Regions from separate parts of the Pseudoduganella sp. HUAS MS19 genome, predicted to be linked through region 2. Evidence: predicted binding sites of a transcription regulator. Region 2 holds the regulator's gene; each other region holds the start of a gene.
The links. Region 2 encodes sigma-54, which starts transcription at its own class of promoters, with help from an activator protein. Its sites were predicted from a motif close to TGGCANGNAANCTGCTTT; they were not measured.
Positions count from the first base shown of each region.

Region 1: ACWBU6_RS27685 (pilin) is a predicted target of sigma-54. The motif match lies at 4,685-4,702, and genes of this name have one in related genera.
Region 3: pepA (flocculation-associated PEP-CTERM protein PepA) is a predicted target of sigma-54. The motif match lies at 5,433-5,450, and genes of this name have one in related genera.
Region 4: glnA (type I glutamate--ammonia ligase) is a predicted target of sigma-54. The motif match lies at 1,704-1,721, and genes of this name have one in related genera.

Region 1 covers NZ_CM132133.1:6,036,676-6,043,945, reverse strand. The annotation lists gene recX (recombination regulator RecX) at 1-220, shown strand, start outside; gene ACWBU6_RS27710 (DUF2889 domain-containing protein) at 351-917, shown strand; gene sucC (ADP-forming succinate--CoA ligase subunit beta) at 976-2,142, shown strand; gene sucD (succinate--CoA ligase subunit alpha) at 2,156-3,037, shown strand; gene ACWBU6_RS27695 (FHA domain-containing protein) at 3,101-3,751, shown strand; gene ACWBU6_RS27690 (pilin) at 3,941-4,429, shown strand; gene ACWBU6_RS27685 (pilin) at 4,754-5,242, shown strand; gene ACWBU6_RS27680 (pilin) at 5,858-6,337, shown strand; partial or broken gene ACWBU6_RS27675 (IS4 family transposase) at 6,479-7,063, opposite strand; gene tnpA (IS66 family insertion sequence element accessory protein TnpA) at 7,038-7,270, opposite strand, start outside.
Region 2 covers NZ_CM132133.1:953,294-960,563, forward strand. The annotation lists gene ACWBU6_RS04430 (KpsF/GutQ family sugar-phosphate isomerase) at 1-25, shown strand, start outside; gene ACWBU6_RS04435 (KdsC family phosphatase) at 25-561, shown strand; gene lptC (LPS export ABC transporter periplasmic protein LptC) at 573-1,172, shown strand; gene lptA (lipopolysaccharide transport periplasmic protein LptA) at 1,186-1,788, shown strand; gene lptB (LPS export ABC transporter ATP-binding protein) at 1,791-2,546, shown strand; gene ACWBU6_RS04455 (RNA polymerase factor sigma-54) at 2,556-4,052, shown strand; gene hpf (ribosome hibernation-promoting factor, HPF/YfiA family) at 4,120-4,479, shown strand; gene ACWBU6_RS04465 (enoyl-CoA hydratase/isomerase family protein) at 4,555-5,640, shown strand; gene ACWBU6_RS04470 (Lrp/AsnC family transcriptional regulator) at 5,637-6,098, shown strand; gene ACWBU6_RS04475 (metal-dependent hydrolase) at 6,095-7,111, opposite strand; gene ACWBU6_RS04480 (DUF7674 family protein) at 7,125-7,270, opposite strand, start outside.
Region 3 covers NZ_CM132133.1:574,519-581,788, forward strand. The annotation lists gene prsT (XrtA/PEP-CTERM system TPR-repeat protein PrsT) at 1-2,214, shown strand, start outside; gene ACWBU6_RS02700 (ThiF family adenylyltransferase) at 2,220-3,092, shown strand; gene ACWBU6_RS02705 (molybdopterin biosynthesis protein MoeY) at 3,089-4,144, shown strand; gene ACWBU6_RS02710 (glycosyltransferase) at 4,159-5,367, shown strand; gene pepA (flocculation-associated PEP-CTERM protein PepA) at 5,528-6,421, shown strand; gene ACWBU6_RS02720 (SDR family NAD(P)-dependent oxidoreductase) at 6,472-7,269, opposite strand; gene ACWBU6_RS02725 (GMC oxidoreductase) at 7,256-7,270, opposite strand, start outside.
Region 4 covers NZ_CM132133.1:1,758,657-1,765,926, forward strand. The annotation lists gene ACWBU6_RS08185 (TonB-dependent receptor plug domain-containing protein) at 1-958, shown strand, start outside; gene ACWBU6_RS08190 (rhodanese-like domain-containing protein) at 1,107-1,568, opposite strand; gene glnA (type I glutamate--ammonia ligase) at 1,786-3,201, shown strand; gene ACWBU6_RS08200 (DUF4124 domain-containing protein) at 3,301-3,789, shown strand; gene glnL (nitrogen regulation protein NR(II)) at 3,786-4,877, shown strand; gene ntrC (nitrogen regulation protein NR(I)) at 4,887-6,383, shown strand; gene corA (magnesium/cobalt transporter CorA) at 6,505-7,270, shown strand, end outside.

The DNA of each region.
Region 1 (7,270 bases), 1.3 Mb from region 2:
GCACCACGGCATCGGCGGCGACATGCTGGCCGAAGTCAAGGAAAGCCTGAAGGAAGACGAAGTCGAGCGCTGCTGCGAGGTCTGGCGCCGCAAGTTCGGCGAAGTCGCCGCAGATCCCGAAGGCCGCCAGAAACAATTACGCTTCCTCATGTCGCGCGGCTTCTCCCAGAAAGCCATCCGCACCGCCATGAAGGGCACGATGCCGGACGAGGACTTTTAAATTGGCCTGGCAAGGTGTGCTACACTTCGAGAGTTTTATGCAGCACCGCGGGTGCGGTGGTTGTCCGTAGAAGCTGCGGCGTACTGATTAGCTGCTTATAATTTTGGCCACGTTTTGTGGCATCGGTCTTATGTCCTTGTCAAATCCTGTCTCCCGACGTGCGCTGCGGCATACGCGCGCCATAGACATCCAGGCGTATTCACGCGAGGATGGCCTGTGGGATCTTGACGCCCATATCACGGACATCAAATCCTTCGACACCATGCTGGCATCCGGCCCGCGCAAGGGCAACGAAGCCCTGCACGACCTGTGGCTGCGCGTGACCGTCGATAAGCAGCTCACCATCGTCGATGCCGAAGCAAGTTCGGACGCCGTTCCCTATCCTGGCCATTGCGACACGATTGGCCCAGCCTACAAAGCCCTGATCGGCCTCAACCTGACGAAGGGTTTTCGCCAAGCGGTCAAGGAAAGGCTGGGCGGTGTACAAGGCTGTACCCACCTGACGGAATTGGCCCAGGTGCTGCCGACGGCAGCCATGCAAGCCTTTGCCAATGATGTCTGGCCAGTGAACGAGCGCTCCAGCACTGCGACAGAGAAACCGTTCCAACTTGATAAGTGCCACGCCCTCAAGACCGATGGCGGGGCAGTTGCCGAGTTCTACCCACGCTGGTACGTCAACAAGACGGAAGCAGCCTAGGTGCTGTACAAAATACATCTAACCAACAAACAGGTATTCGAAAGAAGGGAAAGCCAGCATGAAAATCCATGAGTATCAAGGCAAAGAAATCCTCCGAAAATTCGGAGTGACCGTACCGCGCGGCATTCCGTGCATGTCTGTGGAAGAGGCGGTGAAAGCTGCTGAAACCCTGGGCGGCCCAGTATGGGTCGTAAAGGCACAGATCCATGCAGGTGGCCGTGGTAAAGGCGGCGGCGTGAAAGTAGCCAAGTCGCTGGAACAGGTCAAGGAATACGCCGACCAGATCATGGGCATGCAGCTGGTGACCCACCAGACCGGCCCTGAAGGCCAGAAAGTCCGCCGCCTGATGATCGAAGAAGGCGCCGACATCAAGAAGGAACTGTACGTTTCCCTGGTGACCGATCGTGTCACCCAGCGCGTTGTCTTGATGGCCTCCTCCGAAGGCGGTATGGACATCGAAGAAGTCGCTGAAAAGCACCCTGAACTGATTCACAACGTCGTGATCGATCCAGCGACCGGCCTGTCCGACGCAGACGCTGCCGACGTGGCACGCAAGATCGGCGTACCGGAAGCCTCCGTAGCCGACGCCGTCGCCAACCTGCAAGGCCTGTACAAAGCCTACTGGGAAACCGACGCTTCCCTGGCCGAAATCAACCCACTGATTCTGACCAGTTCCGGCAAGGTCATCGCACTGGACGCCAAGTTCAACTTCGACGCCAACGCCCTGTTCCGTCACCCGGAAATCGTGGCTTACCGCGACCTGGACGAAGAAGATCCAGCTGAAGTTGAAGCATCCCAGTTCGACCTGGCCTACATCTCCCTGGACGGCAATATCGGCTGCCTGGTGAACGGCGCCGGCCTGGCCATGGCAACCATGGACACCATCAAGCTGTTCGGCGGCGAGCCAGCCAACTTCCTGGACGTGGGCGGCGGTGCCACCACCGAGAAAGTGACCGAAGCCTTCAAGCTGATGCTGAAGAACCCGGAACTGAAAGCCATCCTGGTGAACATCTTCGGCGGCATCATGCGCTGCGACGTGATCGCCGAAGGCGTGATCGCCGGCGCCAAGGCCGTTTCCCTGTCCGTGCCGCTGGTCGTGCGCATGAAGGGCACCAACGAAGACCTGGGCAAGAAGATGCTGGCCGAATCGGGCCTGCCTATCATCGCCGCTGACACCATGGAAGAAGCAGCCAAGGCCGTTGTTGCCGCTGCCGCCGGTAAATAATTAAGGAATCGATATGTCTATCCTGATCAATAAAGACACCAAAGTCATCACCCAGGGCATCACCGGCAAGACCGGCCAGTTCCACACCCGTATGTGCCGCGACTACGCGAACGGCAAGAATGCCTTCGTTGCAGGCGTGAATCCGAAGAAAGCCGGCGAAGACTTCGAAGGCATCCCGATCTACGCATCCGTCAAGGAAGCAGCGTCGGAAACCGGCGCGACCGTTTCCGTAATCTACGTTCCACCAGCAGGCGCCGCCGCCGCAATCTGGGAAGCCGTGGAAGCTGAACTGGACCTGGCCATCTGCATCACCGAAGGCATCCCGGTCCGCGACATGATGGAAGTGAAAGACCGCATGGCCAAGGCAGGTTCCAAGACCCTGCTGCTGGGCCCTAACTGCCCAGGCCTGATCACCCCGGACGAAATCAAGATCGGCATTATGCCTGGCCATATCCATCGCAAGGGCCGCATCGGCGTGGTTTCCCGCTCCGGCACCCTGACCTATGAAGCGGTGGCACAGCTGACCGCCCTGGGCCTGGGCCAGTCTTCTGCAGTTGGCATTGGCGGCGACCCGATCAACGGCCTGAAGCACATCGACGTGATGCGCATGTTCAACGACGATCCTGACACCGACGCTGTGATCATGATCGGCGAAATCGGCGGTCCAGACGAAGCCAACGCAGCCCGTTGGATCAAGGACAACATGAAGAAGCCAGTGGTTGGCTTCATCGCCGGTGTGACCGCTCCTCCAGGCAAGCGCATGGGCCACGCCGGCGCGCTGATCTCCGGCGGCGCCGACACGGCACAAGCCAAACTGGAAATCATGGAAGCCTGCGGCATCAAGGTCACCAAAAACCCATCCGAAATGGGTCGCCTGTTGAAGGCAATGTTGTAATAGTAGCTGTATGATAACGGGGAGCTTCGGCTCCCCGTTTGCGTTTACCCGGAGGATATTGATTTGGCAAAACTACTCGTGATGCGAGAAGGTGTTATCGAGCAGACCGTGCAGCTCACCAAGGAGCGCATGACGGTCGGCCGCCATAAGCATAACGACATTGTCCTGAGCCACCCCGCAGTCAGTGGTGAGCATGCGCTCGTCACGACCATCCTGGACGACTCGTTCCTGGAAGACCTGCAAAGCACAAATGGTACATTTGTGAATGGCCACCGCATCGGCAAGCACTTCCTGCAGAACAAGGATGTGATCAAGATGGCCAAGTACCACCTCGAATTCGTCAGCGACGGCATCCGCCCACTGGCCGCCGCCGCCGCCACCATCCCTGCCATGCCGGCACCGCCGTCGGCCTCGTCCTCGGCCGCCGCGCCGCACACCCAGTTCGCCGAATTGCCACTGGCTCATATAGAAGTCCTGAACGGCAGCAATGCCGGCAAAACCCTGAGCTTGACCAAGGCCGTCACCAGCCTGGGCCGCCCCGGCGTGCAGGTCGTGGTGATTGCCCGTGCCCCCGAAGGATATTCCGTCGCCCACGTGGAAGGCGACAAATCTCCCCTGCTGAACGGTGACCCGATGCCGCGCCAGCCTCATCCGCTAAACGTTGGCGACATCCTCGACCTCAGCGGCATCCTGATGGCCTTCCGCGCCAGCTGACGATTTTTGTCAGGCATTTGGACAATTTTTGTTTTCCTTTTGACACAAAGCGTCAACTGCTTGCCCTAAAGCTGACAAAAATTGGTGGTTAACTTGGATTTTTTGCACCAAAATGGCCTGGCACGGTGATTGCTTTACTTTCCGTGCCTCAACTCACTGAGCAATTTTTAAAATCTTAGGGACTAGTAAATGAAATCGATGAAGATGATTAAGAAACAAGCGCAAGCTGGCTTCACCCTGATCGAACTGATGATCGTTGTGGCCATTATCGGTATCCTGGCTGCTGTTGCAATCCCAGCATACTCGGACTACACCGCTAAAGCCAAGATCGCCAACGCGATCACCGCTGCTGATTCGATCAAGACCGCAGTTTCCGTGTGCATTCAAGAAGCTGGTGGCGTGAAAGACACCTGCGATGCAGGCTCGAACGGCATCACCGCAACTGCTGACTTCAAGGCAACCAAAGAAGTGGCAAGCCTGGCTTCGGTTACTGACGGCGCGATCACCATCACCCTGGGTACCGGCATCTCCAAGGAAGCTGACGGCAAGACCATCACTTTCACCCCAGTTATCACTGAAAAAGATTCGACCGTGAAGTGGAACACCACCACCAACATCGTTCAGGCAAATGCCCCAGCGGTCCACTCCGCAATCGTTAAGAACAACGTAGGTACCTAATCTACCTGTTCCGCAGTAATATGAAATGCCCCGCGAAAGCGGGGCATTTTCTTTTGGGGTAAGTAAAAGTTCCTGGGATCGGTCCTCAGGCCCCGCATCCGCCGAATACACGATTCGCTTTGTATCGCTAAATTTTGGCACCCCACTCCAGAAGAGCTGACAAAAATTGGAGGCCAATTGACCAAAAACGTCATCTCAGCAGGGAAATTTGACAGTTTTTGACAGAAATCCGTGGTTTTTGTTGACAATTTGAGATGGCACACGCATTGCTGTTACTCCAGTGTCGCACCCAATTTTTGTTTCTTTCCCCTGAAGGAGTTGCAAATGAAATCCGTGAAAATGATTAAGCGTCAAGCACAAGCCGGCTTCACCCTGATTGAACTGATGATCGTTGTGGCCATTATTGGTATCCTGGCTGCAGTAGCAATCCCAGCTTACTCGGACTACACCGCGAAGGCCAAGATCGCCAATGCGATCACCGCTGCTGATTCGATCAAGACCGCAGTTTCCGTTTGCATCCAGGAAGCAGGCGGCGTGAAAGATAGCTGCGACGCGGGTTCCAATGGCATCACTGCAACCGCTGACTTCAAGCCAACCAAAGAAGTCGCCAACCTGGCTTCAGTAACGGACGGCGCTATCACCATCACCCTGGCTACCGGCATCTCTTCGGAAGCTGATGGCAAGACCATCACCTTCACTCCAACTCTGGACGCTAAAGACTCGACCGTGAAGTGGACCACCACCACCAACATCACCCAAGCCAATGCACCAGCAGTCTACTCTGCAATCACCAAGAACAACGTAGGTACCTAATCTACCTAACTGGTGAGAAAACCGGGCTTCGGCCCGGTTTTTTTTATTTGTTCAAGCGATTCTCTGCCGGTTAGCCAGCGTGCCTCGTACGAAACGATTCGCAGCAAGGTGAAGTGCGTACGGTGCAGCCAGTGAACTGCACGCTACAGCTGAACATACCCCAGAAGAAGCTTACGGGACAAACGACGGCACCAGTGTTTTTCTGAGAGCGGGAAACGCGCTGCGCATCCCATCGAACACGACGGAAATGCTTTGATCCTGATGGGGGACTGGCGCGATTGCCTCGCAACCAGTAACTGAGAAAACGGGCGCGACGTAGCTGGACGTCGATGGGGAAAATGAATGGTACTGAAATCATCGTGGCACCAATGGGTAGGCCACTTAACTTGACTCGCAAGCGGTAGCTGGCCGCCTTCCGGACACTCAAACAGCAGCCTTGATGATCTCAATACGCGAAAATGGCCAAATTCGCTTATTAAGATATGTTAAAGATGGCGCAAGCTGTCCGAATGACAGCCCTGGCACCGACTCATGGCCCCGAGTCGGAATAATTGAGCTGGCATGGCGATTGCTATAACCCCCGTATCAGAGTCAATTTACTTGAAGGAGCACCAAATGCAATCCATTAGGCGTCAAGCACAAGCCGGTTTCACCCTGATCGAACTGATGATCGTCGTGGCCATTATCGGTATTCTGGCCGCTGTAGCAATCCCAGCTTACTCGGACTACACCGGCAAAGCAAAGATTGCCAACGCGCTGACTGCGGTCGACTCGATCAAGACCGCAGTTGCAGTGTGCGTTCAAGAAGCAGGCGGCGTGTTCGACAGCTGCGACGCTGGCTCCAATAGCATCACCAAGATCGCCGACTTCAAGCCAACCAAGGAAGTTGCTTCGCTGGAATCAGTTAACAATGGCGAAATCAAGATCAAGCTGGCTACCGGCATCTTCCCCGCAGCTGACGGCAAGACCATTACCTTCACTCCGTTCTTGGATACCAAAGATTCGAGCATGAAGTGGAAAAACACCACCGACATCGTTGAGGCAGATGCGCCAGCTGTGTACGCTGCGGTCGTGAAGAACAACGTAGCTACTTAATTTAGCTAGGTAGTAGAAGAAAGCCGGGCTTCGGCCCGGTTTTCTTTTGCTCAAACGTTTCTCTGACGATCAGTCAGCGTTGCCTCTTAGGTCAGGGTGGGCAGCAAGGTTCAAGTCATGCCCTTATACACAAGTCCAAAATCAGGAAGCAGGCGTAGCTGCATAGCGTAATGCTTCCGCCGCCACGCGCACTTTCCGCAGTCCTTTCCAAATCGTTTGCACACCGGGCTCACCGTCGCCTTTGCGGGCAAGGAAACCGCCAAATCCGGCGATCAAACGTAGCACCTCATTCAGCGTCGGCTTTGCTGGCGGCCCAGCCTTGGAGCGCATGTATGCAGCGCGAATCTCGGCCCAGTCGAAGAAGCGACTGGCCTCCAGGTCAGGGCAGGTTCGCCCCAGCCGCATCAGGTGCGCGATGCGCCATGCCACTACCAGATACATCGCGATAGCCCGTTCCAGTTTGCCGATATGCTCCAACTGCAACGACTCGATACGGCAAGCATTCTGCAGGATGTCGAACAGCATTTCGATTTCCCAGCGGGCGCGATACCAGTCGATCAATTCCACTACCTCCGCATGGCTATTGGCACAACGGTTGGTCAGCAAGCGCCATTCAATTGGCTTAACGCCGGCTGGCGCATCGATTTCGCGCGCCACGATGCTGGTCACGGCCAGGGGGCCATTGGCACCGTTGCGCAGATCAATCCGCTGCACCCACAATTGCTGGTGGCGCGCGCAGTACCAGTGCTGGCGCGACCGGTGCCGGTGCGGGCTTCACCTTCGCGGGAACCATTGCCATGTTAGGCGGTGCATTTTTCGCCAGGCGGCGCACCCAGTATCCGACCTGGCGAACCGCGTAGCCCAGCTGCATTGCAAAGCCGCGTTGCGAGAGGCCACTGCTACGCCATTGCTCGATGCGTTCCTGCCATAACT
Region 2 (7,270 bases):
CCTGACGCGCGCCAAGGTGATCTGATGATGCTGAACCGTGAAGAGCTGGTCGCCCGCGCCGCCAAGGTGCGCCTGTTCATCTTTGACGTGGACGGCGTGCTGACGGACGGCAGCCTGAGCTATGGCCCCGAGGGCGAAATGATCAAGACCTTCAATGTGCACGACGGCCTGGGCATCAAGCTGCTGCAGGAAGCCGGCATCAAGACCGCGATCATCAGCGCGCGGCGCACGCCGATCGTGCTGGCGCGTGCCCGCGACCTGGGCATCGAGTACGTGCACCAGGGCGGCCACGACAAGCTGACCCCGTTCAAGGCCTTGCTGGCCGAGCTCGGGCTGGCCGAAGAGCAGGTCGCCTTTATCGGCGACGACGTGGTGGACTTGCCGCTGCTGAGCCGCGTGGGCTTTGCCGTCAGCGTGCCGAACGGCCGCAAGGAGGCGCATGAGCGCTCCCATTACATCACCGAGGCCGCAGGCGGCCGCGGCGCCGTGCGCGAAGCCTGTGAATTCGTCCTGCACGCAACGGGCAGCTATGAGCGCGTCATGGCCCAGTTCCTGGCGTAAGGGAGCCGGCAATGCGTAACCAGAGGACCGCCCACCGCTTCCGCCTTTCCATCGGCATGATCGTCGTGCTGCTGGCGGCGCTCGGCAGCTTTTACCTGCTCGAACTGCTGAACCGGGCCGATGAACAGATGCAGGCCGACCTGCGCATGAACGAGCCGGACTACATCATCGACAACTTCTCCTTCGTGCGCATGACGCGGGAAGGCAAACCGAGCTATATTATTGCCGGCAACCGGCTGACCCACCGCCCGATCGACGATTCATCCGAGATCGACCAGCCGCGCGTGCGCAGCCTGTCCGCCGACAAGCCGCCGATGGAAATCGTGGCGGACACGGCGCGGGTGGACGACGTCAACAGCCGCGTCACCCTGAGCGGCCATGTCACGATCGACCGCGCCGCGGCGCCGGACTCGCAACTGCTGCACCTGGAATCGGACAAGCTGGTGATCTTCCCGGACGAAGACCGCATGGAAACCGACCGCCCGGTGAAGCTGCGGCTAGGCAATACGACCGCTTCGGCCAACAGCATGCGCGCCAATAACGCGACGCGCGAAATGCACCTTGCCGGCAATGGCACGCTGCAGATTCCGCCCAAGGCCGCGGACCAATAACTGAGGAATGACTATGAAACGACTACTCTTGTCGGCAGCCTTGCTGCTGGGAGTCGCGGCTCCGGCGCTGGCCGAGAAAGCCGACTCCTACAAGCCGACCAACATCAGCTACGGCTCGATGGACATTGACGATGTCAAGCAGATCACCGTGCTGCAGGGAGGCGTCAGGCTGACCCGCGGCACGCTGACCATGACGGCCGAGCGCGCCTTCGTCAAGCTGACGCCGGAAGGCTACCAGCAGGTAACCCTGTTCGGCGACGGCAAGAAAGCCACCTTCCGCCAGAAGCGCGACGGCGCCGGCGATCAGTGGGTGGAAGGCGACGCCGAGCGTATCGAATATGAGGAACAGGTTGAGCTGGTGAAAATGTTCAACAAAGCCACCATCCGCCGCCTGGAAGGCGGCAAGCAGAACGATGAAGTGCAGGGCGAGTTCATCTCCTACGACAGCCGCAAGGAATTCTTCAGCGTGCGCAATACCGCAAGCGGCGAGAGCAAGCCGGGCGGCGGCCGCGGCACCATGGTGATCCAGCCGGCCCGCACCGAACCGCCTGCGGCCCAGCCAACCACGCCTGCGGCCCAGCCAACCACGCCTGCCGCCACCACGGAGAAGAAGTAAGCATGCAAGCAAATACCTGCGCCAGCACGCTGGTCGTGCGCGGCCTCCAGAAAACCTATGGCAAACGCCAGGTGGTGCACGACGTTTCGCTGCAAGTCGACTGCGGCGAAGTGGTCGGCCTGCTGGGCCCTAACGGCGCCGGCAAGACCACTTCCTTCTACATGATCGTCGGCCTGGTGGCCTCCGATGCGGGCACCATCGATATCGGCGGCGCCGACGTATCGAGCCTGCCGATCCACAAGCGCGCCGCGCTGGGCCTGTCCTACCTGCCGCAGGAAGCTTCGGTGTTCCGCAAGCTGACCGTGGAGGAAAATATCCGCGCGGTGCTGGAACTGCAGAGGGTCGACGGCAAGCCGCTGGCCAAGGCCGAGATCAACCAGCGCCTGGAAGCGCTGCTGGCCGACTTGCAAATCGAGAAGCTGCGCGAGAATCCGGCCCTGTCGCTGTCCGGTGGCGAGCGCCGCCGCGTGGAAATTGCACGCGCCCTGGCCACCAATCCGCGTTTCGTGCTGCTGGACGAACCGTTCGCCGGCGTGGACCCGATCGCCGTGATCGAAATCCAACGTATTGTGCGTTTCCTGAAGGAGCGCAATATCGGTGTCCTGATCACCGACCATAATGTGCGTGAGACCCTCGGCATCTGCGACCGCGCCTACATCATCAACCAGGGCGCCGTGCTGGCTTCGGGCCGCCCGGACGACATCATTGCCAACGAATCCGTACGCCGTGTCTACCTCGGCGAACACTTCCGCATGTAAGCGAAGGCCATGAAACAAACACTGCAACTGCGAACCTCGCAACACCTGGCGCTGACGCCGCAGCTGCAACAATCCATCCGCCTGTTGCAGCTGTCCACGCTGGAACTGCACCAGGAGTTGGAACAGCTGCTTGGCGACAATCCCATGCTGGAGCGCCTTGACGATCCGCTCGACCACTCGGTGCGCCTGCTGGCCGATGGCGCCATCAGCCAGGGCAACGGCAATGGCTCGGAAGGCCCCGCCGCGCCCACACCTGATGGCGCGCCAGGCGAGGGCGGCGACGCCCCCGCCGCTGCCGATGGCGAAGGCTATGAAGGCGGCGACAGCGAAAGCGCCGGCAACGGCAGCGACGACACCGACTGGAGCGCCAGCTCCGGCAGCAAATCCGCCGACGACGAAGACAGCCGCCCGCAACTGGAAGCTTCCGGCTGCACGCTGCGCGAACACCTGCTGGAGCAGATGCGCGTCACCGTGCAGGAGCCGCGCGACCGCGCGCTGATGGAGCTGATCATCGATGCGCTGGACGATAACGGCTACCTGGAGGAGCCGCTGGAAGAAATCCACGAGCGCCTGCCGCCCGAGCTGGAGATCGAGCTGGACGACCTGCGTTGCAGCCTGGTGCTGCTGCAAAGTTTCGACCCGCCCGGCGTTGCCGCGCGCAATGCCGCCGAATGCCTGGCGCTGCAGATCAAGCGCATGCCGGGCGTGCCGCTGGTGACGCGCCGCATGGCGCTGACCATCGTCGAAAAGCACCTGACCTGGTTTGCCCAGCGCGAATTCACCAAGCTGAAGAAAGCCCTCGACTGCGACGACGAAGACTTGCGCGAAGCGCAGTGCGTGATCCGCCAGTGCAACCCGCATCCGGGCGCCGAATTTGCGTCAGGCGAGTCAGACTATGTGGTGCCGGACGTGATCGTGAAGAAGGGCCGCGGCGGCTGGCTGGTCACGCTGAATAACGACGTGGTGCCGCGCCTGCGCGTGAACGCGCTGTACGCCAACCTGCTCAAGCAAGGCAAGAGCGAGTCGCAGATGAATGGCCAGCTGCAGGAAGCCAAGTGGCTGATCAAGAATATGCGCCAGCGTTTCGACACGATCCTACGCGTGGCGGAGGCGATAGTAGAACGACAAAAGAACTTTTTCAGTCATGGCGCGGTGGCCATGAGACCCCTTGTGTTGCGTGAAATTGCTGATACACTGGGACTACACGAGAGCACTATTTCTCGCGTAACAACTCAAAAATACATGCTCACCCCACATGGCATGTTTGAGTTGAAATATTTCTTTGGTAGCCACGTCGCGACCGAAGCTGGGGGTGAAGCTTCCTCGACTGCGATACGGGCACTGATCGTGCAATTGACAGGAGCAGAAGACCCGAAAAATCCTTTATCCGACAGTAAGATTGCGGACATGCTGGGAGAACAAGGCATGGTGATTGCGCGACGGACTGTTGCCAAATATCGAGAAGCGTTGAAAATCCCTCCGGTAAGCCTCCGCAAATCTTTGTAGTGCATGGGTTCCTCTGTGCGTTTCGGCGCGCACGAACTCGAGAGCGACATCATCTTTAGGAGTGTGTATGAATCTCACCATCAGTGGACATCATGTCGAAGTGACCCCGGCCATTCGCGAATACGTGCAGAACAAGCTGGAACGAGTCAAGCGCCATTTCGATCAAGTAATCGATATTGCTGTCATCCTGACTGTAGATAACCTCACCGAGAAAGAGAAACGCCAGAAAGCCGAAATCAACCTGCGCATGTCTGGCAAAACCGTGTACGTCGAAAGCCTGTCGCAAGACCTCTACGCCGCCATCGACACCCTGATTGACAAACTGGATCGCCAGGTCATGAAATACAAAGACCGTGTGCAGAACCACAATCATGCGGCCATCAAGCATTTCCCGGATACGTACGAAGCACCACCCACCGCCATGTAAAGGACTGGCCGTGTAGCACACCAAAGGGCGCAATTGGCGCCCTTTTTTGCGGCCAGGGTGCGTTAAAATATTTGCATGAGCGAACACGTCCAAACCCACATCTCCAACGGCACCGGCTTCATCACGCTGGACCGGCCCAAAGCCCTCAATTCACTGTCCCTCGACATGGTGCGCGCGATGACGCAAGCGCTGCTGGCGTGGCGCGACGATGCGTCCGTGGCGGCGGTTGTCGTGCGCAGCAGCAGTGAACGCGCGCTGTGTGCCGGCGGCGATATCCGTTTTTTCCATGACGTCGGCCGCGCCAATACACAAGGCGGCAGCGCCCTGCTGGAAGACTTCTTCACCGAAGAATATGCGCTTAACCATTTGATCCATTTCTACCCCAAGCCTTATGTGGCGCTGATGGATGGCGTGGTGATGGGCGGCGGCATGGGGATCGCACAGGGTGGGCCTGACTGCGGCGTGCGCATCGTCACCGGCCGTACCAAGATGGCGATGCCGGAAGTGAATATCGGCCTGTTCCCTGACGTGGGCGGCAGCCATTTCCTGTCGCATGCGCCGGGGCGGCTCGGCATGTGGCTCGGGCTGACCGGCTTGACGGTCGGCGCGGCCGACGCGCTCTACCTGGACCTGGCAGACTACTTCGTGCCGGAAACGGAACTGGCCGGTCTGGCAGCGCTGTTCGAGTCCACTCCCGGCGAGTCGCTGCGCGATGCGATTGCCGTCTTTGCCGGCCCGCACAATGCGTTCGCCGGCGACAGCGAACTGGAGGCGCAGCGCGCCCTGATCGACAAGCATTTCTCCGCCGGTTCGGTGCCGGCCATCATGGATTCGCTGCGCGGCGACAGCACGCCTTTCGCGCAGAAGTCGCTCAAGGCGATGGAATTACGCTCGCCCTTGATGATGAGCGTGACCCACGAACTGCTGAAGCGCGGCGCCGCGCTGGGCGTGTCGGATTGCCTGCGCATGGAGCGCAACCTGGTGCGCCGCAACTTCGAACACGGCGAAATTTTCGAAGGCGTGCGTGCGCTGGTGATCGACAAGGACAACCAGCCGAAGTGGAATCCCGCGACCCTGGCCGAAGTCACGCCCGCAATGGTGGAGCGGTTCTTCGAACCATGCTGGCCGGCCTGGGCGCATCCACTGCGGCACCTCGCATGAGGGAGTTGGACCGGATCGACCGCAGCATCCTCAATATCCTGCAAGAGGATGCCAGCACGCCCCTGCGCGAGATCGCAGAGCGCGTGCATTCATCGGTCGCGACCTGCCAGCGCCGCATCGAAAGACTGCGTGCCGATGGCGTGCTGGTGAAGGCGGTGGCGCTGGTCGACCGTGCGCTGGCCGGGCGGCCGCTGACAGTGTTCGTCTCGGTCGAACTGGAGAAGCAGAATACCGACATCTTGAAGCAGTTCGAACACCGCATGCGCTCCGAGCCGGAGGTGATGTCGTGCTACGAGGTGGCGGGCGAGTTCGACTTCCACCTGATCGTTACGGTGGAGTCGATGGAGGAATACAGCGCCTTCACGCGCCGCGTCTTCACCTCCCACCACAACGTGATCAACGTGAAGAGCCTGTTCGCGATGAACTGCTCCAAGTTCGAGACTAAGCTGACGCTTTAAGCCTGCTTGCCCCTTACCTTTTCAACGAAGGTTTGCGGGGCGTTTGCGATCACTACCTTTGACGGCAAAGCTTTCCGCAGGAAGGAGATCACAGCCTGCTCCGCCTCAAGGCCCATTAAAGTTGCAAATACTTTTGCCTCCTTTCCAGTGAGCTCGAAGCGGTAGTATCGGTTGCCGTTCGGCCCGTAGACTTTGACTTGTTCGATGCTCGCTATCGGTATTTGTTCCACTGAGCGAAGGAGGCCAGGTTTGGTGAACAGCAGCATGTCATTTTTGGTTGCTGCCACTGGAGCGCCATCCGGGTCCATCGCGCGCAGTTGGAAACATCTGACCAGGGTCATGACCGAGATCACAACAATCGTTTCAAGCAGCCTGCGATCACCAGCGAAATGCCAGGCCACAGCTAGCGCGAGCATGGCGCCGGAAATGCCCAGTTCACGGGCCATGGCGACAGGTCTGAAAACGCCATTTTGCGTAACATGGAACTTGGGAAGCCGCGTACGCACGGCAAATGCGGCGAGCATCACGGCGAGGCATGGAAGCCAGACCCATAGCAACTCAGACCTGACCACCGTCATTCCAGCAGGCCCGAGCAACCGCTCAAGCGTTAATGGCGACACGCGGATCACCTGGGTCGGGAAAAACAGGCGCTGATCAGACAATGGCCATAGCAGTGCGGCACCCAAGCCTCCTGTCGTGCACATATCCAGCAAAGGATGGGAAACGCAGGCAAACGATACAAAGGCCCATGCAATCCAGCGCTTTGCGCGCAACAGGGGCGCAAGCAGTGCCGCCAATGCGCCCAGCGCCAGTGCGAAGGCAATGGAATGCGATGCGCCGCGATGGCCAAACTGGTCCGCATACGCGATTCCAAACTTGAAGGCGATGACATCCATGTCGGGCACGATGGATGCAACCATGCCTGCCAACAGAAGGCGGCGTGAAATACGGTTCGGACCGAGTGCGACGCCGAGCGCCAGCGGAATTGCGGGATGGGTGAAGATGGTTGGCATGGTTCAGGGGATCTTAAAGCGGAGGCTTGCGGTGGAAGTTGACGTACAGGGCCTGGAGTTGCGGCGGCAATTTCTTCCAGTATGCGGCAGCCTTGGCAGGCGGCACTTGCCAGAACAGGTTCTCCACCAACGCAACGTCGATGCACTGCCTGACTTCCT
Region 3 (7,270 bases), 380 kb from region 2:
CAAGCCTTGCAGGCCCACCCGCAAGACCTCAACGTGCTGCGCTACCAGGCCGCGCTGCTGCGCCGCCTGGGCAAGAACGAGGCGGCGCTGGCGGCCCTGGGCCAGGCGCTGGGCGTGCAGCCCGACCACCTGGCCGCCCGGGTCGAGCGCACCGACCTTGCAATCGCCCTCAAGCAATTCGATGCGGCCAAGGCCGACATCGGCGAATTGAACAAGCTGCGGCCGGACACCCTGCATGCGCTCTACCTGCAAGCCTTGCTCGACCATCACCAGGGCAAGCTGACTGAAGCGCAAGGCAACCTGCTCAAGCTGCTGAAGGCGGCGCCCGGCCATATGCCGACCGTGCTGCTGGCCGGGGCCAACGAACTCAAGCTGGGCAATGCCACGGCGGCGCAAGGCTACCTCAACGCCTACCTGGAGAAATTCCCGGACGACCTGTTCGCGCGCAAGCTGCTGGCGCAGTCGCTGCTGGGCACCAACCAGGCGGCCGAAGCAGCGGCGGCGCTGGCGCCGCTGTTGCGCAGCGGCGCCAAGGATCCGCAATTGCTGGTGCTGGCCGGCGAATCGAACTTGCGCAAGAAAGATTACGGGTCGGCCCAGCAGTACTTCGAACAGGCGGCGCAGGCGCTGCCCAATGAAGCCACCTTGCAACTGTCGATCGGCCTGTCCCTGCTGGGCCAGCAGCAGTATGCCCGGGCCGTCGAGCAGCTGCAGCGGGCTACCGAGCTCGACCCCAAATCGGCGCAGGCGGCGCTCTACCTGATCCACACGGAAATCAGCCTGCGCCGCTACGACCAGGCGCTGGCAGCGGTCAAGGCTTACCAGGCCAGCCAGCAGGACAGCGCGGTGGTGCGCAACCTGGAAGGCGGCATTTACCTGGCGCAGAAAAACGCGCCGGCCGCCCGTGCCGCCTTCGAACAAGCGCTGGCGCTGCAGCCGAACCACCTGGCCGCCAACATGAACCTGGCCCAGCTCGACCTGCAGGACAAGCAGCCGGGCGCCGCCCGCAAGCGCTTCGAGACCGTGCTGCAGCACGACAAGCACAACGTCGGCGCCATGACGGCCCTGGCCGATCTCGCGCTCCAGCAAGGCCGGCAGCAGGAAGCCATCGGCTGGCTGGAGCAGGCGGTGGCGGAAAAACCCAAGGCCAGCGAGCTTGGCGTGCGCCTGGCCCATGCCTACCTGCAGGCCCGGCAGCATGCCAAGGCCACCACGCTGGCGCGCAAGCTGCAGCTGGCAGATCCGGCCAGCCCCTACCTGGCTGAATTGCTGGGCCAGGTGCAACTGGCCAACAGCGATGCCAGCGGCGCCCTGGAAAGCTTCGGCAAGATGGTGCAGCTGGAGCCCCGATCGGCGCGTGCCTGGTTCGGCATGGCGACCGCCCACCTGATGCTGAAAAACGCCACGGCCGCCAGCAGCGACCTGAAGAAGGTGCTGGCGCTCGAGCCGAAGCACCGCCCGGCGCGCCTGGCGCTGGCCGAAATCGCGCAGCAGCAAAACCGTCCGGCCGAGGTGCTGGCCATCGCGCGCCAGATGCAAAAGGAAGACGGGCAGCAGCCGGCCGGCTACGTGCTCGAGGGCGACCTGCTGGCGCGCCAGCAGAAATACCGCGAAGCGGCAGCCCTGTATGAAAAGGCCTACGGCTATGAGCAGGACGGCCGCATCCTGCTGGCCCTGCACCGCACCCTGCTGGCGGCCGGCCTGCCGCGCGACGCCGACCAGCGCCTGGCGCAGCACCGCAAGGAGCAGCCGGGCGACCTGGCCGCTGCCATGTATGCCGCCGAGCTGGCCCTGTCGCGCCAGCAGTACGGCGCCGCCGCGGCCGACCTGGAACTGGTGCTGAAGGCGGCGCCCGACAGCCCGGTGGCCCTGAACAACCTGGCCTGGGCTTACAGCCAGCTGAAAGACCCGCGCGCCTTGACCACGGCCGAAAAGGCGCTGCAGGCGGCGCCGGACAGCCCGGCCGTGCTCGATACCACCGGCTGGCTGCTGGTGGGCAAGGGCGACGCCGGGCGCGCGCTGCCGCTGCTCAAGCGTGCCAGTGCGCTGCAGCCGGCCAATGCCACCCTGCGCTACCACCTGGCCGTCGCGCTCAGCCAGTCGGGCGACAAGAAGTCGGCCCGGCTGGAACTGGAAAAGCTGGTGGCGGCTGGCACCCCGTTCCCGCACCTGGACGATGCGATCGCCCTGCTCAAGGGCCTGAAGGGCAGCTGAGCGCGATGAGCGACCCCTTCATCTACCAGCAAGCGTTCGCCCGCAATATCGGCTGGGTCACCGAAGCCGAACAGGCCAGCCTGCGCGGCAAGCGGGTGGCCATTGCCGGTGCCGGCGGGGTGGGCGGGGTGCACCTGATGACCCTGGTGCGCCTGGGGATCGGTTCCTTCCACATTGCCGACTTCGACAAATTCGACCTGCCCAACTTCAACCGCCAGGTGGGCGCCATGCAGTCGACGCGCGGCTTGCCCAAAATTGAAGTGATGGCGCGCATGGCGCGCGACGTCAATCCCGAACTCGAGATCAGGACCTTCCCCGATGGCATCAACGCCGGCAACCTCGAGGCCTTTTTCGACGGCGTCGACATCTACATCGACAGCCTCGACTTCTTCGCTTTCGACATCCGCCAGCAGACCTTTGCCCTGTGCGCCGCGCGCGGCATCCCGGCCACCACGGTGGCGCCGCTGGGCATGGGAGCGGCGCTGCTGAACTTCCTGCCGGGGCGCATGACGTTTGAAGAATATTTCGGCTGGGGCGACCTGCCGGAAGGCGAGAAGGCGATCCGCTTCGTGGTCGGGCTGGCGCCGGCCGGCCTGCACCGGCCCTACCTGGTGCTGCCGTCGGCCGTCAACTTCGCCGAACGGCGCGGCCCTTCCACCATCATGGCCTGCCAGCTGTGCGCCGGCATTGCCGCCACCGAAGCGCTGAAGATCCTGCTCGGGCGCGGCAGCGTGCGTGCGGCGCCGCACGGCATGCAGTTCGACGCCTACCGCAACAAGCTGGTGCGCACCTGGCGTCCCGGCGGCAACAACAACCCGATCCAGCGCCTGGCGATCCTGATCGGCCAGCGCGCCTTTGCGAAAATGGCCCAACCATGAACACCATCGAACAGATCCTCGACCTGGCGCGCTGGGCGCCCAGCGGCGACAACACCCAGGTGTGGCGCTTCGAAATCCTGGCGCCGGACCAGGTGGCCGTGCATTGCTACGACACGCGCGACCATGTGGTGTACGACCTGGACGGCCATCCCAGCCAGGTGGCCGTCGGCGCCATGCTGGAAACCATGGCCATTGCCGCCAGCGCCCACGGCCTGCGCGCCGACGCCGTGCGCCGCAGCGGCAGCCCGGACACCCATCCCGTGTTCGACGTGCGCTTCACGCCGGATGCGGCCATTGCGCCCAGCGCGCTGCTGCCGGTGATCACCACGCGCAGCGTGCAGCGCCGCCCGCTGAGCACGCGGCCGCTGACGGCGCAGGAAAAGCAGGCGCTGGAAGCGGCGGTCGGCCCGGCGCACCGGGTGCAGTGGATCGAAGGCTTCGCCGGGCGCTGGGCGGCGGCGCGGCTGATGTTCAGGAACGCCAAGCTGCGCCTGACCATGCCGGAAGCGTATGAAGTACATCGCAGCATCATCGACTGGGGCAAGACGCATAGCCCGGACAAGGTGCCGGACCAGGCCCTCGGCGTCGACAACGGCACCCTGGCGCTGATGAAGTGGGCCATGGCCAGCTGGCAGCGGGTCAATACCATGAATACCCTGATGGGCACCTGGGCGCCGCGCCTGCAGATGGACCTGCTGCCCGGCATGGCTTGCGCCGCCCACTTCGTGATCCGCGCCCAGCGCGCGCCGGCCGGCATCGACGACTACGTGGCCGCCGGCCGCGCCACCCAGCGCTTCTGGCTGACGCTGACGGCCCTTGGCCTGCACATGCAGCCGGAAATGACGCCGCTGATTTTCGGCCGCTATGTGCGCAACGCGGTGCGCTTCAGCCGCCTCGCGCCGTTGCAGGAGGCGGCGCGCAAGCTGTATGCCCAGCTCACCGCGCTGATCGGCGCCGCGCCGGAGACGGCTGTGTTCATGGGCCGCCTGGGCGCCGGCAAGGCGCCCACGGCACGCTCGCTGCGCAAGCCTCTGGCCGAACTGATGAAGTAGGCCGGCTTCCCAAGATGGCCCGCAAGAAAATCCTGTTCGTCGCCGAAGCCGTGACCCTGGCCCACGTCGGCCGCCCGCTGGCGTTGTCCGCCGCCCTCGACCGCGCGCAATACGAGGTGCACTTTGCCTGCGCCGAGCGCTACGAATTCTGCTTCGAAGGCGCGGACCTGGTGCGCTGGCCGATCCACAGCATCGCCAACCAGCAATTCCTGCAAGCGCTGGCGGACGGCAAGCCGGTGTACGACGCGGCCACGCTGGCCGCCTACGTGGAGCAGGACCTGCAGCTGCTGCGCCAGGTGCAGCCCGACGTCGTGGTGGGCGACTTCCGCCTGTCGCTGTCGGTCAGCGCGCGCCTGGCCGGCGTGCCCTATGTCTCGCTGATCAATGCCTACTGGAGTCCGTTTGTCAGCCAGCAGTACATCGTGCCCAGCCTGCCGCTCACGCGTTGCCTGCCCATCGCCCTGGCCAACGTGCTGTTCAACCTGGCGCGTCCGCTGGCGTTTGCCCTGCACACCATCCCCCTCAACCAGGTGCGGCGCCGGCATGGCCTGCCTGCCCTGGGCTGGGACCTGAACCGGGTGTACACCGATGCCGACTACACCTTGTATGCCGACGTGCCCGACCTGTTCCCGCCGCATGACCTGCCGTCCAACCATGCCTTCATCGGCCCCGTGCTGTGGTCGCCGCCGCTGCCGGTGCCGCCCTGGTGGGACCAGCTGCCGGCCGATCGCCCGCTGGTGTACGTGACCGTGGGCAGCTCGGGCCACGGCGCCTTGCTGCCGGCCGTGCTGCGCGCGCTGGCCGGCCTGCCGCTGACGGTGCTGGCCGCCACCGTCGGCATGGTCAAGCTCGATGCCGTGCCGGACAATGCCCGCGTGGCCGACTTCCTGCCTGGCGAGGAAGCGGCGCGCCGCGCCGCCCTGGTGATCTGCAATGGTGGCAGCCCGACCAGCCACCAGGCATTAGCGGCCGGGGTGCCGGTGGTCGGCATTGCCGGCAACCTTGACCAGTTCCTCAATATGGCGGGCATCGTCACGGCCGGCGCCGGCGCGCTGCTGCGTGCCGACCGCTTCGATGAGCAAGCCTTGCGGCAGGCGGTGCAAGACTTGCTGGGGACGCCGACCGCGACGGCGGCGGCGCGCCGCGTGCAGTCCATATTCAACAGCTATCAAGCGTCAGAATCTTTTAGCAAGTTACTGTCGAAAATCCTTACAACGCCATAAGTTAATATCAATATGGTACTAACGGAAAGGTTGCAAAGTATTGATTTCTAAGGAAATGGAAAGGTTGGCACAACTATTGCTCATAGGAGTGTGTGCCCGCTGCAAGGCCGGATAGCAGCAAAAGGTCCAGACAGCCCTTTTTAACCCAGGAGTCATAACAATGAAGATTTTCCGCAAACTGCTCCCGCTCGCTACGGCAGCCACCATGCTGTTCGCTGCCGGTGTTGCACAGGCAGACGTGATCACCCCATTCACCATCAAGGATGGCACCAATGTCCTGGCGACCAACGTCAATTCGCTGGACTGGGCCGAAACCGGCAGCGGCCTGGCCAAAGGCATCGGCCCGTTCGGTGCGCCGCTGGCGGTCGGCTCGACCTTCGAGTTCCTGTACCAGGCCACCCTGGTGGGCAAGGCCGGCGGCACCAACAGCCCATCCCTGGGCGGCCGCTTGGACGGCGAAGCGAACGGCTCGGCTGACGGCATGTTCGAGATCACCATCGCCGCCCGCATGACCGAAGTGGTGTCCAGCGTGGTGCCGGGCCCAGGCGGCACGGCCACTGCCAACTTCAACCTGGCACCGGGCCAGAACCAGGTGGCGATCTACTTCGATACCAACCAGAACGCCAACACCGCGACTGGCGAAGGCTTCGACGACGGCATCATGATCGCCCTGCTGACCATCGATTCCAACTCGTCCGTGTTCCAGCTCTTGGCACCGAACAATGGCCAGGGTTCGGCGCGCCTGCACGCCGGCATGCTGGCGCCGGGAGACTTCATCAATCCCGACTACCTGGAAGGCGTCTCCAGCCTGCTGTTCGGCATCGACTTCCAGTCGAGCCTGAACTACCCGGCTGACACCTCGACCACCACCGGCTTCCACCGCAATGGTTCGAGCAACAACGGCGACCCCTTCGCTACCGATGAAGTGACTGGCCGCGACATCCTGTTCAAGGTTGACGGCTCCAACCGCTTCACCCGCGTGCCGGAACCAGGCACCATGCTGCTGATGGGCGTTGGCCTGCTGGGCCTGGCGCGCCTGCGCCGCCGCGCCTAAGCCGCGGCCTTGAAGGAATGGGGACGTCCCCTCAGGGGACGTCCCTTTTTTTATGACTGCGGCGGCTTGAACATCTTGGCCACTTCCCGGATCACCATGCTGTGCGGGAACAGGCCGGCGAAGAAGCGCTGCTTGTAAGTGCCCTTGATCGAGGCCACCACCGGGTCGCCCTTGGCCAGGCCGGCCAGCGAAGCCTTGACCACGTCGGCCGTGCTGCCGCGCGTGGCCAGGGCGCTGGCATAGGCGCCGGCCTTGGCGTCGAATTCGGTGTCGGTCGGGCCCGGCACCAGGGTTTGCACCAGGATGCCGCGCTCCTTCCACTCCCCATGCAGGGCTTGGCTGAAGCTTTGCACAAAGGCTTTCGAGGCCGCATAGACCGCCATATAGGGCACCGGCTGGTAGCTGGCTTGCGACGAGACATTGATCACCGCACTGCTCGGATGCGCGGCCAGGTCGGGCAGGAAGTGGTAGCACATTTCCACCATGGCGCTGTTGTTGACCTCGATCATGTCGCGGTAGTCCTTGAGCTCCCAGTGCTCGAGGCGGTTCCAGCGGCCCATGCCGGCGATATTGCACAGCAGGCGGATGCGGATGCCCACCGCGTCGAGCCGTTCCTTGACATGGGCCACCGCGCCTGGCTTGGCGAGGTCGACGCGCACCACCTCGGCCTGACCGCCCTGTTCCTGCACTACCCGTTGCGCCAATTCCTGCAGGCGTTCTGCGCGGCGCCCGACCAACACCACATGGACGCCATTGCGCGCCAGTTGGCGCGCGAATTCGGCGCCGATGCCGCCCGAGGCGCCGGTCACCAGCGCCCAGTGGCCGCGCAAGTCTTCAAGCTTGATCATC
Region 4 (7,270 bases), 810 kb from region 2:
GCATTACTCGGACTTTGGCAATAACTGGTCGGGCAAGCTGGCAGGACGCTACAACTTCACCCCGGACTTCGCGTTGCGCGGTTCGCTGCAGAACGGCTTCCGTGCGCCATCGCCGCAGCAGCAATACTTTACGTCGACGGCTATCAATTTCATTAACGGTGTCCCGTTCGACATCATGACACTTAAGCCGTCCGACCCGGCTGCAATTGCGCTCGGCGCCAAGCCGCTGGATGCGGAAAAGTCGACCAACTTCTCGCTGGGCGCCGTAGCCAAGGCGGGTAAAGCCAGCTTCACCGTCGATGCGTTCCAGATCAAGATTCGCGATCGTATCGTCTTGTCCGAAAACCTGATTCAGGCGAATGTGCGCAGTTACCTTGTGGCGCAGGGCTTTGATGACGTCGGCGCTCGTTTCTTCATCAATGGCGTGAACACCACCACCCGTGGCGTCGATGTGGTGGCGAGCTATCCGTGGAATGCGGCGGCGGCCGGCAAGTTCGACTTCACGCTGGCGGGCAATTACACCAAGACCGAGGTGACCAAGGTGCCGGAAACGGCACAGTTGCAGGCCTTGAGCCCGGCCCCGGCCTTGTTTGCCAGGGTGAATGTGCTGACTTTTGAACATGGCACGCCTCAGACCAAGTTCACTGCGAGCTTGAACCATTCGCTCGGTGCCTGGAGCGGTACGTTGCGAGCGACGCGGTATGGCAAAGTGTTGGCGCCGGGAACCACTGCGGTTGATGATTTCTGGATGACGCCGAAGACGCTGGTGGATATCGAGGGGCGGTACAAGATTACTTCGCGCCTGAGCGCGGCCCTGGGGGCGGAAAACCTGTTTGACCAGTATCCCGATCCCTATCCACCTTCGCTCAATACGACAGGCAATGCGCCCTATTCGAATTATTCGCCGTTCGGGCGTTCCGGCCGCTTTGTGTACGCCCGCTTGAATTACTCGCTTTAAGCGGTCTTAACCGGCCTTATCGGCATCGATGATATTGAACTATCCCGATGCCCATTTCTTCATTCACTTTCGTGCGCGCATATGGTTCGCGGTACGCTGTCCTTCCTCCGGTACTTCGAGCAGGCATAGCTGGAAGCGCAGAGATGGGTCAGGCGCCAACCCAGGGCAGGCCGGCCTTGCACCAGCCGCCCACGGTCTTGCGGTGGCCTTGCGCATCCTTGTCGCCTTCAAACCCCTCCAGGATGTCGTAGCACTGGCGATAGCCGGCTTCAGTCGCGGCCTTGGCCGCATGGCGCGAACGCACGCCCGAACGGCACAGGAAGACGATCACCGTGTCCTTGCCCGGCACCGCCGCCGCCAGTTGTCCCAGGAAGTCCGGATTCGGGGTCCCGCCCGGATACACATTCCACTGTGCCGCATGGTGCTGTTCGGCCGGAATCGCCACCCGTCCCACCCAATCGCGCTCGGCATTGGTCCGCACATCGACCAGGCGCACATGCGGATCGCATTTCAGCAGCTCGTATGCCTCTTGCGGGGTCACCGCACCGGCATAGGGCAGGGAAGTGTCGCGTTTGCGTGCACGGTCGAGGATTTCGGAATTGGAACTCATGGTTTTTCCTTTATGATGACTGCACCACAACGATGCATTTGCATCAATTGGTGCAATAATGCACCACAACGGTGCAATAATCGGCAAGCGCACCCGCATGGTGCGTTGTTTACGTGTCGGTAGCATGGAATTAGCTGGCATGATATCTGCTTAATGTACCATCAGCGTTCGCCGCACCCAAGAGGTCGCGGCAGTTTTTTCACTTAGGAGATATGTAATGGCACTGACCGCCGCAGACGTTCTGAAGATGGTGCAAGAGCACGAAGTCAAGTTCGTGGACTTCCGTTTCGCCGATACCCGTGGCAAGGAACAGCACGTAACCGTGCCTGTGTCCCATTTCGACATCGACAAATTTGAATCGGGCCACGCTTTCGACGGTTCTTCCATCGCCGGCTGGAAAGGCATCGAAGCTTCGGACATGATCCTGCTGCCGGATCCTGCGACCGCCAATATCGACCCATTCTTTGAAGAAACCACCCTGTTCATGCAGTGCGACGTGATCGAACCGTCGGACGGCAAGGGCTACGACCGCGACCCGCGTTCCATCGCCAAGCGCGCTGAAGCCTACCTGAAGTCCTCCGGCCTGGGCGACACCGCCTACTTCGGCCCGGAGCCGGAATTCTTCATCTTCGACTCCGTGAAGTGGAAGATCGACATGTCCGGCGCCATGGTCAAGATCGACTCCGACGAAGCTTCCTGGTCGACCGACAAGGACATCGACGGCGGCAACTCCGGCCACCGTCCAACCGTCAAGGGCGGCTACTTCCCGGTGCCTCCGGTCGACTCCTTCCAGGACATGCGCTCCGAAATGTGCCTGATCCTGGAATCGATGGGCATCCCGGTCGAAGTGCACCACCATGAAGTGGCCGGCGCCGGCCAGAATGAAATCGGCACCAAGTTCTCGACCCTGGTTGAGCGCGCCGACTGGACCCAGAACCTGAAATACGTGGTGTGGAACGTTGCCCACTCCTACGGCAAGACCGCTACCTTCATGCCGAAGCCAGTGGTTGGCGACAACGGCTCCGGCATGCACGTCCACCAGTCGATCTGGAAAGACGGCAAGAACCTGTTCGCCGGCGACGGCTATGCCGGCCTGTCCGATTTCGCCCTGTACTACATCGGCGGCATCATCAAGCACGCCAAGGCACTGAACGCGATCACCAACCCGGGCACCAACTCGTACAAGCGCCTGGTGCCAGGCTACGAAGCGCCAGTGAAACTGGCTTACTCCGCACGTAACCGTTCCGCTTCGATCCGTATTCCACACGTGGCCAATCCAAAAGGCCGCCGCATCGAAACCCGCTTCCCGGACCCGCTGGCCAACCCATACCTGTGCTTCGCCGCGCTGATGATGGCCGGCCTGGACGGCGTGCAGAACAAGATCCACCCAGGCGAAGCAGCGTCCAAAGACCTGTACCACCTGCCGCCGGAAGAAGATGCACTGATCCCGACCGTCTGCGCATCCCTGGAAGAAGCGCTGGATCACCTGAACAAAGACCGTGAGTTCCTGACCCGCGGCGGCGTGTTCACCGATTCGATGATCGATGCCTACATCGAACTGAAGATGACCGAAGTCACCCGCATGCGCCAGACCACCCACCCGGTCGAGTTCGACATGTACTACTCTCTGTAATCAGGGCACGATTGCCGGGATTAACCGGTAGTCAACAAAAACGCGAGGTCAGCAAGCTGCTTTCCTCGCGTTTTTTTTCGGATGTTGTATAGTCGGGGCATGAACACTCGCACTCTCGTATTAAATGGGCTGGCGCTGCTGGCCGTGAGTGGCGCAGCGCAGGCGCAGCAAATTTTTCTCTGCGTAGATGCCGATGGCCGCAAGGAACTGACCGATAGCAGCCGCAAGGGGAAGAACTGCAAGATGCTGGACCTGCCAGGCGCCGCGATACCCGCGCCAGGCGGCGCGCGCCGCAGCGGCACGCCATCAGCCCCTGCCGTGGCGCCAGCCAATTTCCCACGCGTCGACAGCTCGGAACAGAAAGCCCGCGATGCGGACCGCCGCGCCATCCTGACCGAAGAACTCAATACCGAAAACCGTAAGCTGGCGGATTTGCGCAAGGAGTTCAACAACGGCGAACCCGAACGCCGTGCCGACGAGCGCAATGCCGCCAAATACCAGGAGCGCGTCGCTGGCCTGAAGGACAGCATCGCGCGTGCGGAACAGAACGTGGAAGCGCTGAAGCGCGAGCTCTCCAATATAAAATGACCCCAGACAGCCCTGCCAGGATCCGGCCCGCTGAACTGGCAGGCCTGGACCTGCTGGCATCGGCCGTTGTCATCGTCGATGGCGGCGGCCATATCCTGTACCTCAACGCCGCCGGCGAAAACCTGCTGGAATCGTCGCTCAAGGCGCTGGCGCGCCAGCCGTTGGGCGGCCTGTTTGCAGCGCCGCTGGAGCTGGACAACATCATCGCGCAGGCGCGCGAACACAAGTTCTCCGACGTGCGGCAAGAGCTGGTGCTGGACCGTGCCGGGCGCGAAGCGCTGCATGTGCACATCATTGCCAGTGCGCTGGACGAGCCGGACGGCGCGGTGATGATCGAACTGCGCGAGATCGTGCAGCAGGTGAAGCAGGACCGCGAAGAGCGCCTGATGGACCAGAGCCAGGCCAACAAGGAGCTGATCCGCAACCTGGCGCACGAGATCAAGAACCCGCTGGGCGGCATCCGCGGCGCCGCCCAGCTGCTGGAAATGGAGCTGCCGCCGCTGCATTTGACGCAGCTGCGCGAGTACACCCAGGTCATCATCAAGGAAGCGGACCGCCTGCAAACGCTGGTGGACCGCCTGCTGGCGCCGCACCGCCGCCCGCATATCGTGGGCGACGTGAATATCCACGAAGTGCTGGAGCGGGTGCGCAGCCTGATCCTGGCAGAATTCCCGGTCGGGCTCACCATCCGCCGCGACTACGACGCCTCCTTGCCCGAATTCCGCGGCGACAAGGAGCAGTTGATCCAGACGGTGCTCAATATCGCCCACAATGCCGCGCAAGCGCTGGTCGCGCGCATCGAGCAGGGCGATGCCGAGATCGTTTTCCGCACCCGCGTGGCACGCCAGATGACGCTGGCGAAGGTTCGGTATCAGCTGGCATTAGATTTGCATATCATCGATAACGGACCGGGCATCCCGCCCCAGATCCGCGACCGTATCTTCTACCCGCTGGTATCGGGCAGGGATGGCGGCAGCGGCCTGGGACTGACGCTGGCGCAAACCTTCGTGCAGCAGCACATGGGCGTTATCGAATGTGAAAGCAGGCCTGGCCAGACGGACTTCAGAATCTTATTGCCTTTGCCTTGATCGGACTAAATGAAACCAATCTGGATTGTTGACGACGACGAATCGATCCGCTGGGTGCTTGAGAAAGCCCTGGCGCGGGAGAACCTCGCTACGCGCAGCTTTGCCAATGCGCGCGATGCGGTCGCGGCGCTGGAACAGGAGACGCCGCAGGTGCTGGTGTCGGACATCCGCATGCCGGGCGATTCGGGACTCGACCTGCTGCAGCTGGTGAAGCAGCGCCATCCCGGCCTGCCGGTCATCATCATCACCGCGTTCTCCGACCTCGATTCCGCCGTGGCGGCCTTCCAGGGCGGGGCGTTTGAATACCTGGCCAAGCCCTTCGACATCGACAAGGCGGTGGAGCTGATCCGCCGCGCGCTGGACGAAAGCCTGCGCGAATCGAGCATCGAATCCGGGCCGGCCGATACGCCGGAAATCCTGGGCCAGGCGCCGGCGATGCAGGAAGTGTTCCGCGCCATCGGCCGCCTGTCGCAATCGAATGTGACGGTGCTGATCACCGGCGAATCGGGCACCGGCAAGGAGCTGGTGGCACGCGCGTTGCACAAGCACAGCCCGCGCTCCGACCAGCCATTCATCGCCATCAATACGGCGGCGATTCCCAAAGACCTGCTGGAATCCGAACTGTTCGGCCATGAACGCGGCGCCTTTACCGGCGCGCAGACCACGCGCCGCGGCCGTTTCGAGCAGGCCGAAGGCGGCACGCTGTTCATGGACGAAATCGGCGACATGCCGTTCGACCTGCAAACGCGCTTGCTGCGCGTGCTGTCCGATGGGCATTTCTACCGCGTCGGCGGCCACTCGCCGCTGAAGGCCAATGTACGCGTGATCACGGCCACGCACCAGAACCTGGAACAGCGCGTGCGCGACGGCCTGTTCCGCGAAGACTTGTATCACCGCCTGAACGTGATCCGCCTGCGCCTGCCCAGTTTGAGGGAGCGGCGCGAGGATATCCCCATCCTGGTGCGCCACTTCCTGGTGCAAAGCGCGCGCCAGCTTGGGGTGGAAGCCAAACGCATGAGCGAATCGACGCTGGCCTTCCTGCAGCAGCTTGAGTTGCCGGGCAATGTGCGGCAGCTGGAGAACCTGTGCAACTGGATCACGGTGATGGCGCCGGGCCAGACGGTGGAGGTGAAGGATTTGCCGCTGGAGCTGACGCAGGGCCAGGAAGGCACTGCTGCCGCTGCGCACGCGGCAGCTCCGGCGGTTGCCGAGACTGCGCTGCCGCAGCATCACGGCAACGTGCAGCCGCTGGCGCCACCGGCGCTGGCGACGTCGCCGGAAGGCTGGCTTAGCCTGCTCGAACTGCAGGCAGCGGGGATGTTAAGCAGCGGGCAGCAGGATGTGATGGATGTGCTGGGGCGCCAGTTCGAGTCGGCCCTGATCCGCACCGCGCTGAAATTCACGCACGGGCGCAAGAACGATGCGGCGATCAGGCTGGGGATCGGGCGCAATACCATCACGCGCAAGATTGCCGAGCTGGGTATCGACGGCGCCAAAGACGACTAAATGTCCACCCTGGGGTCAGGAACGGAAGTGGACATTTTCCGAAGAAAATGTCCACTTCCGTTCCTGACCCCAGGGTGGACATTTTTGTTATGCTGCGGGCTTGGAAATTTGAGGAGCCTGCATGCTGATTAACTGCGTCGCCTACCAGGATGGGCGCAAGCTGGCTGATATCCCGGTGGCCGATATCAGCGATTATGTGGCGCGCGACGATGCCTTCGTCTGGGTCGCCCTGCGCGATGCCACGCCCGCTGAACTCGAAGTGATGCAGGAGGAGTTCGCCCTGCACGAACTGGCAGTGGAAGACGCCGGCCGCGGCCAGCAACGGCCGAAGATCGAGGAATACGGCGACTCCCTGTTCGTCGTGGTCAAAATGCTCGAACTGCGCGACGACGAGCTGCACGTGGGCGAGGTCGATATCTTCGTCGGCCCGAATTATGTGCTGTCCAACCGTTCCAATTCCACCAAGGATTTCCTCGGCGTGCGCGCGCGTGCCGAACGCGAACCGCACCTGCTGCAGCAGGGGGCCGGCTTCGTGCTGTACGCCCTGATGGACGCCGTGGTCGACCGTTACTTCCCCATTATCGATGCGCTGGAAGTCGAGCTGGAAAAAATCGAGGAGCGCATCTTCATCCGCGGTTCGCAGCGCGACAATATCGAACGGTTGTACGAACTTAAGCGCAAAGTGATGACGGTGCGCCACACGGTTGCTCCCTTGCTCGATGCAATTGGCAAGTTGCACGGCGGCCGCGTGCCTGCGGTTTGCCGCAATACGCAGGAATATTTCCGCGACGTGCACGACCACTTGCTGCGAATCAATGCCGCCCTCGATACCATGCGCGACACCATCGGCACCGCGATCCAGGTCAACCTGTCGATGGTGGCGCTGG